Regions from separate parts of the Paenibacillus sp. FSL H3-0469 genome, predicted to be linked through region 2. Evidence: riboswitches for the same ligand, from Rfam matches in the RefSeq annotation. Region 2 holds a riboswitch; each other region holds the start of a gene.
The links. A riboswitch is a leader RNA that binds a small molecule or an ion and turns the genes downstream of it on or off. The one in region 2 is predicted to bind cyclic di-AMP.
Positions count from the first base shown of each region.

Region 1: it holds a riboswitch for cyclic di-AMP, as region 2 does, so the genes downstream of both, NSS83_RS09345 (hypothetical protein) here and NSS83_RS19950 (3D domain-containing protein) in region 2, are expected to answer to the same signal.
Region 3: it holds a riboswitch for cyclic di-AMP, as region 2 does, so the genes downstream of both, NSS83_RS03675 (alpha/beta hydrolase) here and NSS83_RS19950 (3D domain-containing protein) in region 2, are expected to answer to the same signal.
Region 4: it holds a riboswitch for cyclic di-AMP, as region 2 does, so the genes downstream of both, NSS83_RS04250 (APC family permease) here and NSS83_RS19950 (3D domain-containing protein) in region 2, are expected to answer to the same signal.

Region 1 is NZ_CP150302.1:2,111,568-2,114,774, reverse strand. Features, by position in the region: gene NSS83_RS09350 (TetR/AcrR family transcriptional regulator) at 1-554, opposite strand, end outside; cyclic di-AMP (ydaO/yuaA leader) riboswitch at 1,167-1,349, shown strand; gene NSS83_RS09345 (hypothetical protein) at 1,834-2,388, shown strand; gene NSS83_RS09340 (SPFH domain-containing protein) at 2,407-3,207, shown strand, end outside.
Region 2 is NZ_CP150302.1:4,525,252-4,528,458, reverse strand. Features, by position in the region: gene rsmA (16S rRNA (adenine(1518)-N(6)/adenine(1519)-N(6))-dimethyltransferase RsmA) at 1-222, opposite strand, end outside; gene rnmV (ribonuclease M5) at 219-770, opposite strand; gene NSS83_RS19950 (3D domain-containing protein) at 932-2,092, opposite strand; cyclic di-AMP (ydaO/yuaA leader) riboswitch at 2,381-2,605, opposite strand; gene NSS83_RS19945 (TatD family hydrolase) at 2,805-3,207, opposite strand, start outside.
Region 3 is NZ_CP150302.1:881,195-884,401, reverse strand. Features, by position in the region: gene NSS83_RS03680 (TrkH family potassium uptake protein) at 1-866, opposite strand, end outside; gene NSS83_RS03675 (alpha/beta hydrolase) at 946-1,758, opposite strand; cyclic di-AMP (ydaO/yuaA leader) riboswitch at 1,766-1,898, opposite strand; gene mnhG (monovalent cation/H(+) antiporter subunit G) at 1,896-2,255, opposite strand; gene NSS83_RS03665 (Na(+)/H(+) antiporter subunit F1) at 2,245-2,538, opposite strand; gene NSS83_RS03660 (Na+/H+ antiporter subunit E) at 2,538-3,020, opposite strand; gene NSS83_RS03655 (Na+/H+ antiporter subunit D) at 3,026-3,207, opposite strand, start outside.
Region 4 is NZ_CP150302.1:998,427-1,001,633, forward strand. Features, by position in the region: gene NSS83_RS04250 (APC family permease) at 1-1,801, opposite strand, end outside; cyclic di-AMP (ydaO/yuaA leader) riboswitch at 1,930-2,090, opposite strand; gene NSS83_RS04255 (disulfide oxidoreductase) at 2,317-2,751, opposite strand; gene NSS83_RS04260 (DsbA family protein) at 2,748-3,207, opposite strand, start outside.

The DNA.
Region 1 (3,207 bases), 2.4 Mb from region 2:
CTCAGCTGTTCGCCCGGCAGCATGACATTCAGCCGTCCGTCCAAGATAGGCACGAAGGCCCCATAGACGGCACCTACCAGCAGGTGGGTATATCCATCGGCATACCGTCCACGGGTGAACTGCTCCAGCGTGTCCTGGGCGGTGATCTGCAAATGCCGAAAGACATTGAGAATGTAAGGCTCCAGAGACGGATACTGATTCGCCAAAGAGACGAACTGCCGCAGCTTATGCAGGAACTCCGAGGTGAATTGCAGCTTCAGCAGATTGTACAGGGCATCGAGCGGTGTAGCATCGGGCGGCAGAGCAGCCAGCGGGTTATTTTCTTCCTCTTTCTCTTGGACAGCAATAATGCCAATGAAGTAGGCAGCGACTGCCTCTTCTTTACAGGAGAAGTAATTCGCAAAAGTCCGCCGGGAATACCCGGCCTTCTGAACAACATCGTCGACAATGAAGCCGTCCATGCCATGCTCAAGCGCAAGCTCGAAGGCCGCTACGGCTAAGGCGTAGGAGGTGGCTTCCTTTTTTTTGTCCCGCAAATTCAGTTTCGAATTCAAATTTCAACGTTCCTCCTTTCTTCAAAAGTTAAAGGCGCTATAGAATCTATAGATTCTATTATTGCTCAAAGGGAAAGATTGCACAATGAGCATCGAGTGACGGAAGTGTGAATGTTTTAAATTTGTAATAATGAGCTGGAGAAAAAAGGTGGGGGATGAGGGATGAGTTAGGAGGAAGTCATTGTGAGGATAATGAGAAATGGTGGAGTAGGCGAGTAAGTGCGTAGGTACGTAGATGAGTAGGTGAGTAGATGAGTAGGTGAGTAGATGAGTAGGTGAGTAGATGAGTAGATGAGTAGATGAGTAGATGAGTAGGTGAGTAGGTGAGTAGGTGAGTAGGTGAGTAGGTGAGTAGGTGAGTAGGTGAGTAGATGAGTAGATGAGTAGATGACTAGGTGAGTAAGTGAGTAGGTGAGTAAGTGAGAGGATGAGTAATGTTGGTGTAAACAGACGATAGCGCGAGCAAATCCCCGGGCGGATAAGAGCAGAGCTGAAGAATGCGCCTTCATTCGCGAAGGGACAGCAATTTTGGCTTCTTTTGTCATCCGTGAGGTTTTACATTAAATGGCTGCAGGCGTAAGATTCAATCAACAACCGAATGAAATGACACTGTTCTTGAAATGGCTGAATTCCGTAACGGGAACGGGGGAACCAACTGGTGCAGGCGGCTTAAGGATGGGCTGCTGAGTACCCGGGGTGAATCCTTGCCAGCGTGCTACTATGGCTCTGGTGAGGTAGGGCAATCTCGCTGTCCGAATCCGTCAGCTAACCCCGTAAGCCTCGAAGAGAGAGGATGAGCGCCATGATCGATTAACCGACCACGGAGAGCCCTGCTGCTGTGGTCTTTTTGTTGTGCAGGAGAGGGATAAATCCCACTAATTGCGCTGAAAATGGGCTGGATGCGGAAATGAGAGGGATTAATCCCTCAGATTGCGCTGAAAATGGGCTGGAGGTGGAAATGAGAGGGATTAATCCCTCAAATGCAGAGGAAAGTGGGAGGATGAAGAGCACAAGTGCACCTGAATCCCGGCAATGTTGGCTAAACGAGCAAATGAAGAGCACAAGTGCACCTGAATCCCGGCAATGCCAAGTTGCGTCTCAGCCCCTACTAACCAAGCAGCCTAAAGTGAAAATTAAAGGAAATAGTGACGGAGAGAAGCACAATTAAATCATATAACAACATTAATTAGTCAATTTAAATACGAATTAGTCTTGTATGTACCACATTAGTCTGTTTCCGCATCACCCAAATAGTCAGCTAATGCATCATCACATTACATTGAAAGGAGGGGTTACCATCGTTACTGTATTTATCGTCTGCTTCTGGGTGGGCCTCCTGCTTATCCTCAGCGGCAGCATTCATGGACATGGTCTGGCAGGCCACCTGCATGTCGGGGGCGGGGATGCGGGTGGACCGGGCTTCCTGCCGATTCTTCCGTTGATGGTGTTTGTCACCGTCTGGGGCGGCACGGGGTATATGCTTGTCAATTACAGCGGGATGCAATTGCTTGCCGTAGTGCTGGTCTGTACTTTGATTGCCCTGCTGCCGGGCATTCTGCTCTACACCGTGCTGGCACGGGTGATGACCCGGTATGACAGCAGTATGAGTGAACTGGATTATGATCCGGCCGGCCAGCTCGGGTATATCAGCATCGCCGCAGCGGATGGGGCTGTGGGAGAGATGAAGTATGTGCTGCACGGGACCATGCGCTCCATCGGCGTGCGGGCGGAATCCGGCCAGCAGCTGCTGCGGGGCGACCGGGTGATTATTGTGAAGACGGATAAGGGGATCGCAGCGGTCACTCTGTTCGAACGGGAAATGGAACATAACTAACGGGGAGTGTCGGAGCAAATGTTAATTTTATATGTAACCGGAGCTATTGTTGTAGTGATTCTGCTGGCGTTAACCAGTATTGTGACCGCGTATAAAAAGGTTCCGCCCAATCAGGCCATGATCGTATACGGTCTCGGCGGCAAAAGAGTGGTTCAGGGCGGCGGGACGTTCGTCATCCCCGGCTTTCAGAACAATAAAACCATCTCCATGATGCTGATGAGCTTCGATGTTATCCCGGCGCAGGCCATGTTCTCTCGTCAAGGCATCAAGCTGAACCTGGAGGCAGTCGCCCAAATTAAGATTAAAAGCGATCCAACCGCGATTCTCACTGCCAGTGAACAGTTCATTGACCGGCCGGAAGAGGACCGTGAGACGATTATTTTGCATTCGGTGGAGGGTCATCTGCGCGGCCTCATCGGCCAGCTCAGTGTAGAATCCATACTCAAGACCCCAGACGAAATCAACAGCAAGATGCGGGAGACCTGCTCAGAGGATCTCGACAAAATGGGGCTGGAGGTGGTCAGCTTCACCATCAAGAAGATTACCGACGACAAAGGGTACATCGACAATATGGGGGTGCCCGAGATTGAGCGTATCCGCCGCGACGCCAGTATTGCCAAGGCCGAAGCCGAACGCGACATTCAGATCAAGCAGGCCGAAGCGGAGAAGGAATCCTCCATTGCCAAAGCCAATGCCCATCAGGCGACCATAGAAGCGGGAACCGCCGCCCGTGCGAAGGAATCCCTGTTCGAGAAGGAGCTGAATATTAAGCAGGCGGATTTCAAGCTGGAGACCGAGGTGAAGAAGGCGCAAGCGGAT
Region 2 (3,207 bases):
AGCCCCGGCCGTCATCGCCAGCCGTTCCGTCAGTGCTCCGATCCCCGGCCCAATCTCAAGCGCACCGGCTGTGCTGTCCAGACCGGCGGCATCCACGATTTTATCCAGAATATTCTGATCAATCAGAAAGTTCTGGCCCAGGCTTTTTTTAAAGGAGAAGCCGTAACGCTGAATTATCGCTTTGGTTCTTGTTGGGGACGAGATATTGTCGATACCGCTCATGAAGTGATGCCTCCCTGATCAATTTGGGCGAGGGCTTGCGCGAATTCTTCGCGGGTAATGCCGAACATCGCCAGACGTTTGTACAGCTGCTTGCCATTGCAATAACCGATACCGAGCAGATTGCCAAGCTGCATTCTGCGCTCAGCCGCCCGGGGATGCACCATTAGACCTGCGGTCATAAGCTCATCCAGCCCGATGATAGCCGGTGCCCCCTCGAAGGAGGTATGTACGTGCTCCAGCGCATGGCGGATAGCTTCAGGCGAAGCATTCTCTATTCCGATATCGCCTTTGCGGGTGGCATCCTTCTCCGGGATGAAGGCATGCTTGCAGCCCGGCACCTTGGCCGCAACAATTTTGCGGATTCGCTCTCCGGCATGATCCGGGTCGGTAAGAATGATTACACCCCGGCGCTCCATGGCCAGCCTGATCTTGGCAATGACCCTGCTATCCACTGCCGAACCCCCGGTTTCAATCGTATCGGCCTCTACCGCCCGCTTAACGGCAACGGTATCGCTTTTCCCTTCAACTACAATTAGCTCTTTAATCATAAATATTTTTACTCCTTACTCCAGAACGCAAAAAGAAGAGGATTCGCTCCCCTTCTTTTTGGCTAAAGAATGTATAAGTGATGAGCGGCAGCTCTCAAAAATTCCGTAAGTGCTTCCCTCACTATATCGTATTAACCGCTAATTTGCAAAAGGCATTACGTTTAGTTCAGCTCCGGCTTCACAGGTCCGATCACATAAAGTGTGCGCGACTTGCGGCCGAAATTACGGGCATGACTCAGTGAATCGTAATAGACATCCACCTTGTTGCCTTTGATGGCACCGCCGGTATCCTCTGCTCGGCGAAACCCTAATCCTTCAATGTACACCCACCAGCCAATTGGTATAACACTAGGATCTACAGCTATAGTGCGGCCTTCCGTTACGCGTGTGCCGGAGGCAGTACGTGTTCCAATACCCGGTTCCTGCGACGAATACGCAGTCATGGATACGTTTTTGATCATTCTTTTGTACTCAAAATCCACACCAGCCTTACTGGTAACATTGCTGGCCTTTGCGCTGGCTTTAGATGACTTGGAGGTTGTTACAGGTTTGGAGACTTTGGCAGTAACTACAACGGGCTTAGGAAGCGGCTTGGTTCCAATGGCAATGACTTTGTCCTTGGTAACCGTCTGTACTTCCTTGCCGATCATGCGCATGGATGCCAGCTCGCCATCTTGATAGATCTTCTCGATGTGCTGGATCATTACGCCAGGCTTACCTGCCTGCGCTACTCTTACGGTTCCCTTAGTCAATGAGGGGTCTGCTGTCTTAATGACCCGGAAAGGCAAATTAGTTGTCCGTTGAACCACATGCTTGTTAATCCGGACAATTTTGATTTCCATGTCTGCAGATACTGCGGTTTCTAGCGAAGGGTAAATCTTGTCTAAGCCTTCGAGGCTGTAGCCCAGCTTGCCGATGGCCTGACCAATGGTATCCTCGGTCGTAAATAACGTCTCGGTCTTTCCGTCTACGGTAAGAGCGAACTTTTGCGCAGTGTTAATCACGATACGGTCGCCGTCTTTTATTTCATCACTAAGGCCAATAGATAATTCATCATGCGCCTGCAGCGAAATCTGTTCCTTAGCCAGCACATCACTGAACAGCGTTTCCCGCGTCTCCAGTGTCTGTACCTGTCCGTCTATTACTAGAGTAATTTCTTTCTTGCTCTGACCGTGTACGTACAGCAGTATTAACAGTGCGATAACAATCGATGCCACACCGGCAAGTAAAACTACGCGGGGATTTACTTGCTTCAACCGTAATGCGAAAGACCTGCTGGATGATTGCGAATCATGGGATACCTCTGGTTGGAATACGCCCACTCTTTCCATCCTCCTTACATAGCCCCGTCGTCCAAGTTATATCAAGGTAGACTGTATCACTTCTGACGAAACTAGGTTTGAGTTTGCAACAGGATACGCCCGCACTTGCTTCAGCGTTTCCTGCTCATGGATCGCCTGCTCGGCATAGTTACTCCGGAGATCTGTTATATAACAGTATGCCGGGAGCATTCTCATTATTCAAAACAAAAGAAGCCTAAAAAAGAGTTCATAGAGGACTCTTTCGTGGCTTCCCGGTATCGAATACGTCGGAATGCTTATGCACGAGGTTTCCTCTCTTACTTGCGCTTACGGGGTTAGCTGTCGGGTTCGGACATAAGAGAGACGCCCTATCTCAGGTCACCCGCTCACGGCGGTTGCCCTCAAATTCACCCCAAGACCACGTAAAGAAATCAAACAATGCCTGCGGCAATTCTGCATTTGTACTACGTTCATGCGGCAGAGCATTATTGGTTCCCCCATTCTCCATATCCGGAGACTCAGCGAGACGATCCATGAAATTAGTGACTGTCACAGTTACAACAGCTCACTGCACTGAAAAGATGATATCCTGTTTTGATACATGTTGTAAAGGACGATTCAACCACGTTTACGTAAAAAAATGATTAAAATATTGTAATAATCGACCGTTTTTCCGTTATAAAAGTTTAATATATCCGCTATACTTCATTTTTCACCGCATTTACTCCCGTTTTCAGAGTATACCAAATCGTTCCAGTGCGTTCGCATACGTAATTTCCGCCAATTCCTGTAATTCAATCCCTTTTATTGCCGCGGCCGCCTCCGCTACCAGCCTCACATGAGCGGTCTCATTTCGCTTGCCCCGGAAGGGGTGCGGAGTCAGATAAGGGGAGTCGGTTTCGATCAACAGCCGGTCCAGCGGAGTCTGGGCAAGCACCTCTTTAGGCACCCGTGCATTCTTGAACGTAACCGGTCCTCCAAAAGAAAGATGGAAGCCCAAATCAAGACACATCTTGGCACTTTCCCAGCTGCCGGAGAAGGAGTGCATTACACCGCCAACCTCGCCCGCCTTCTCCTCGCGGAGGATGCGGATCACATCTTCATGAGCATCGCGGTTATGAATACAGATCGGCATC
Region 3 (3,207 bases), 3.6 Mb from region 2:
ATATCAATGGAGTTGAAACCCGCTGTGCGGGTAACCACTCCCTGGAAATATCCACCCCAGATTCTTCCCCCCCATGTGAGTGTACCAAATGTTCTGGTATTAAAAAGCTCAAAGACAAATATGACCAGAAACCCTGCAAAACAAAGCACTCCTGAAGTGATTAGCACGATTTTTGTGTGAAAAGACAGAGCCTTCCAGCTTCTCTTGCGGTATAGATCCAGAATCACAATAAATCCAATTCCACCAATGATAAATAAAAATGAAATGACAATATTGACTAACGGATCACCAACATACCGGCTCAGACTATCCGACCATAATGAAAAACCTGCGTTATTAAAGGCCGAGATGGAATGGAAAATTCCATAATATAGGGCTTTGGCAACACCCAGGTCATTCGCCCACCGGATGGTCAACAACAATGCCCCAAGAGTTTCGAAGATAAATGAGATTAGTACAATGCTTAGTGATAGCCGGACGACCCCTTGTGTTTCAATGGAGTTCGAAGATTGCTGGATGAGTAAACGCTCCTTCAGCCCAATCTTCTTCCCCAGAATTACGGCAATTAGAACACTGAACGTCATGAATCCTAATCCTCCGATTTGAATGAGGAGCAGGATAATGATTTGTCCAAAGTTGGAAAAGTCGGTTCCTGTATCCAGCACCACCAATCCAGTGACACACACAGCTGAAGTTGAGGTAAACAATGCATTTAGCCATCCCACACTAGTTCCGGTGGATGAAGATACCGGTAAGGACAACATAATTGTCCCCAGAATGATGGTTACAGCAAAACCTAAAAGAATAATTCTTGATGAGGTTAGACTGAGTTTTCGAGTAAACCAAAGGTACCTTTTTGTAAACATATCACTGGCTCCTGTAATGATTCTTTTCGTAAATAAACAGCGCTGCGTCACCTTCAAGGGTGTGTGTCCAGTGAGAGTATCAGCCAGGTAGCTCTTGTTGAAAACACTGTTGATCCTTTAGATAATCGAGCAAAAGCCGGTTAAATAATTGCGGTTGACATAGGTGACTAGGATACATGGCATTCTCGATGATCGCTAAATGAGCTTTGGGATACTTAGCCGCTGTTTTTTTAACTTGCTCTAACACCCGCTCATTGTGATTACCTGACACGATCAGCACCGGAATTTGCAGCCGCAGCGCAAACCCGTAACCGTCCGAATACTTCAACGCCATGCGTTGCTTAATCCATTCTGTCGTCCGTTTATGCATAAGCTCTTTTCTCAAGATATGGTAAGCCAAGAGCCACCTGTGATAGGTGATACGTAAAGGCTTGATAAACATTTCAGCAGGGAGATAATGAGAAATCCAGGCACAGAACTGCAACGCTTCTTTCAACTTACTTCCGCTAGCAGAGTAATCACCTTGAAAATAACTATCCACCAAAATCATGGTAATCACCCGCTCAGGGAATAGATAGGCGAACTTCTGGGCAAGTATAGCTCCACTGGAGCAGGCTACAATTACAATCTTTTCTACATCCAGCTTATCTAATAATGCCTTTAGATCCTCAACTTGAGTGTCTACGATCCGGCCAATCTCAACATTCATCTTCCCTGACAGCCCGTTTCCTCTTAGATCATAGACAATTACTTTCGCGCGCTTACTGAAATATTCCGCCTGTGGTTCAAAAAGATGGTGGGAGGTCGAATAATCATGGATAAAAACGATGGGCAGACCGCTACCCGATATCTCATAATACAAGGTTGTTCCGTTGACATCAACAATAGGCACTGCAGGATTCCCCTCTCATGAACGCTTACGGGGTTAGCTGACGGATTCGGACCTGAGTAGCCCTACTCGATATTCTCGAGATTCACCCCGGAACTTTTGGTTCCCCCGTTTCCTTTACAGGAATTCAGCGGCAAATATCATTTCTCAGATTGCTCCTTACTTCTTTCCTTATGGGTCAGCAGATCATCCTGTACGCTGTTTTTCCACAAGGGAACGCCCGAACGGTAGGCCGCCCGGCCATTTAGATGGCCTGCGACCGGCGAAGTGATGAATACAAAAAGAATCGCCAGCAGCAGCTTGACACTGATCTCTCCATCTTTGAACCAAAAGTAAAGGAAGCCGCCGCCCAGTAAACATAACACCCCGAACGTTGCGCTTTTGGTGGCCGCATGTGAACGCAGATAGACATCGGGCAGCCGGATCAGGCCAAAGGCACTGATGCCGCAAAAAATGGCGCCCAGCACCACTAGAATCGAGCTAAACAACTCACCTGTCATGCAGTTCCCCTCCTTCTTCCACAACAACCCCACGTTCGATATACCTTGCGAGTGCAGTGGTTCCAATAAACGTCAGAATACCTATAACCAGAATTACCTCAAGAAAATTGCGGGTATCCAGCAGCATACTAATGACAGTAATCATAGCCAGTACATGAATGCCTATCGTATCTAGGGCGGCCACCCTATCCGAACGGGTAGGTCCTTTCAGAAGCCGGAACAGGCACGCGAGTATGGCCATTCCCAGAATGATCAATGCGGTAGTTAATAGTACGGAGACCATCAGCGGGTCACCTCCATGATCACTTGTTCGAAATTACCCCGGATCTGCTTCACCATTTCCTCAGCATCTTTGATGTCAATGGCATGAATAAATAGGGTCTTCCCATCCCTCGACACATCAAGGGTCAGCGTGCCAGGAGTCAGACATATTAGACAAGACAACAGTGTAACTTCCCAGGCTGAGGTTAACGCCGTCTCATAGGCGAATATTCCAGGGCGGATCGCCAGCTTCGGACGAAGAATATGATAAATTACCACAAAGTTCGAGATGGTCAATTCGCGGATAAAGATCAGCAGCAGCTTGAATATGGACCATAGGCGTTTTAAATAAAATGGCCGGGCCTGAGGCTTGGATCTTCTGAATAACAGCAGCATCCCTATGCCGAGCAGAAACCCGATAAGAAAAGTGGCGCCGGAGCTGCTATTATTGATTGCCATCCACAATAAAGCAACTAACAGATTAAACAAGAATTGTAGAGCCATTATATCTACTCCTTCAGTATGGCTTGAATGTATTCCGCAGGTGAAGCCAGAACCTCTCCGGCCTGTGCTACATAGGCATATAGAGCATCTGCTCCAATACCCATTGCAATGACAAGCACAAGCAGTGCAGCGGCGACAGCAGAAGCTCTCTTCAGGTTCACAGCAGGCAGTTCTCTCTCAGGTTCAT
Region 4 (3,207 bases), 3.5 Mb from region 2:
AAGGAACCGTGGCGATGACAATGTCCTTCTGATTCATTAAATAAGAGCGGATGAACAAGCTGGTCTGATTATGCAGCACTGCCTGCCACCAATGCTTGGTCACGAATTGCGGAATCAGGACAGTAATATGATCCGTTGAAGAGGTCTTCCACTCTACTGTATCGATGAACTTCACCAGCGGGCGGATAATACTGCGGTAACGGGAGCGCAGGACGATCAGGCGAACTCCGGGGTTCCACTCCTCCCACTTTTGCTCCATCTTGTGAATCTCTTCTTCATCGAAGCCTACATATACAGCGACCACATTATCGGTCAAAGACTTCGCATAGCTGATCGAATGCAGTACAGCGCGGGTCACACCGGCGACAGGAACGACTACGGTGCTTCCTTTGATACAAGGCTTATCTGTTGCCGGACAGATTCGCAGCTGATCGGCAATATTCATATAATGGCGGTGAATCCGGTGGAACACGATAATGACGACCGGCAGGAAGATGAAAGCCATCCACACGCTGGAGAATTTGGTGATGATGAAGATCATGGTGATCGTTAATGTAGTTAGCATCCCGACCGTATTCACGGCGAACTTGCTCTGCCAGCCTTGCGGCTTCGTTCTGTACCATTGGACCATCATGCCAAGCTGCGATAGCGTGAACGGAATGAATACCCCTACTGCATATAATGGAATAAGTCCTTCTGTATTCCCGTGAAACGCCGCTACCAGCACTGCCGACATGACGCCGAGGAAAATAATACCGTTGGAGAAGCCGAGCCGGTCGCCGCGCACCATGAAGGCATGGGGCAGATATTTGTCTTTGGCGAACATGAACGCCAGCAGCGGGAAGGCTGAGTATGCCGTATTGGCTGCCAGGAACAGGATAACCGCCGTAATCCCCTGAATGAAGAAGTACAGCCCGCCCCGGCCGAAGGTAGACTCGGTAATCTGTGAGACCACGGTAGCCTTCTCATCAGGCATGATGCCGTACCAGTAAGCGAGCAGCGTAATGCCTGTGAACATCACCCCGAGAATGAGGCCCATGAGCATCAGCGTTTTGGCTGCATTTTTCTCCGCCGGCGCTTTGAAGTTTGGAATGGCATTGGAGACAGCCTCAACCCCGGTCAGAGCCGAACAGCCGGAGCTGAATGCCTTCAGCAGCAGAAACATACTCACGTTCGACACCGCCGAGCCAATCTCAGGAACCTGGGCATGAGCCCCGCCGGTTACATATTTGAAGATCCCTGCGATAATCAGCACGAAGATGGAGACGACGAACAGATAGACCGGGATAGCGATGAACGAAGCCGATTCGGTCACCCCGCGCAGGTTAACAATCGTTAAGAGCAAGATAACAGATACCGCTATGAGGACACTATGATTATGCAGATTTGGAAAAGCTGAAGTGATCGCATCCGTCCCCGCCGAGGCGCTTACCGCCACCGTCAGAATGTAATCCACCAGCAGAGAGCCGCCGGCCAATAAGCCGGTATGCACCCCCAGATTGCTTTTGGCGACAATGTACGCGCCCCCGCCCTGGGGATAAGCGAAGATCGTCTGCCGGTAGGATAAAATCAGAATAGCCAGCAGGCCCAATACGGCTAATGCAATTGGCAATGAGTACCAGATGGCGGTGAACCCGGCGGCCACCAGTACGATTAGAATTTGTTCTGTTCCGTAGGCTACAGACGAGAGCGCATCAGAAGACAGGACAGCCAGTGCTTTCACCTTGGATAACTTTTCATGATCGAGTTCGTTCGACTTCATCGGACGCCCGATCAATAGTCGTTTTACCTTGCTTACCATTGTAGTAACAGTTCCTCTCTTGGTTAAGTTGAAACGGGTTTCCCTGCGCTGTTTTCATAAGTGGATTTCATAAATGCAGGCACCAAAATAAGCATACGGAAATGATCCGCATGCCTTAGAGTGCATGGTCATTATCCCACTGCTGGCTTACGAGGTTAGCTGGCGGATTCGGACTGTGGTAGCCCTACGGTTACAGGCCCTGGCGGCCCGCTCCGATTCACCCCTTTTGGCCTTGGCCAAAGTGTGGTTCCCCCGTTTTTCCATCCGGAAAATTCAGCGCATATTCAACTTCTCACAAGGACTAATATTAAGCTACAACGCGTCTTCCGTAAAGCGTGGAAACAAATGAAAAAAGAATGAAAAGCACTCAAAACAACCAAATTCATCATCCGGTATGTCTTGATCTTTCATTCTCTTTCATTATCCCTTTAACACGTGATTTTACAGGGTTTTTGTATAATATTTTTTGCTAAAATTAAGGGCATTCTCTTCTCTTCCTTCTGCCCGTCAGCTACTTACTCTGCAGGCTCCTCTTTGCGTCCTGTCCAGAGCAGAATGGAGATTAAGGCAAAGGCTATAAGTGCAAGCAGAGGGACCGTTACAAATCCGAACCAATTCAGATAATCCTTGTTGCACGGTACGCCAATGGTGCAGGGAAGCACCTTGCTGAGCGCCGGAATTTTCTGCTCTGCATAATGATAAATAGAGATGCAGCCGCCGATCAGACTAAGAGGAAGCACATAAGGAATGATCCGCTTGTCCGCCCGGTAGGTGGCGATCCCCAGCAGGAACAACTGCGGGTACATGAAGATCCGCTGGAACCAGCACAGCTTGCACGGCTCGTAATGCAGGACCTCACTGAGATACAGGCTGCCCGCTACAGCTACCACACAGACGAACCAGGCCAAGTAGAGACAATTACGCCGGCAGAAGGCAGAGAAGGCGGTCATTGGGCGGCCCCTGCTCCCGCTGCTGCTGTTGCTGCCTGAATCTGGGCGTCAATCGCCTCCATATTGAAGGGCTCGTTCACCTTGATGCCGTTCACGTACAAGGATGGCGTATTCGTTACGCCCGTATCGGAGCCAAGCTGAATATCCCGGTCCAGTTCCTTCGCATAGGTGCGGTCATCAATATCCTTGCGCAGCAGGTCATAATCCACCGGCAGCTCCAGCTGCTTGGCGAGACTCACCATGAAGTCGGGCGTAGCCCACTCCTTGTCTTCATTCCCCTGGTTGGCATAGATCGCATCGAAGTATTTCCAGAACGCTTCCTGGTTCTGATGATACACCGATAGCGCTGCCAGGGAGGCCGTTCTGGAATCCTTGCCGATGAAGGCCAGATTCACGAAATAGAAGGCTGCTTTATTCTGATCTACATAACCTTGAACGATCTGCGGTTTGATCACA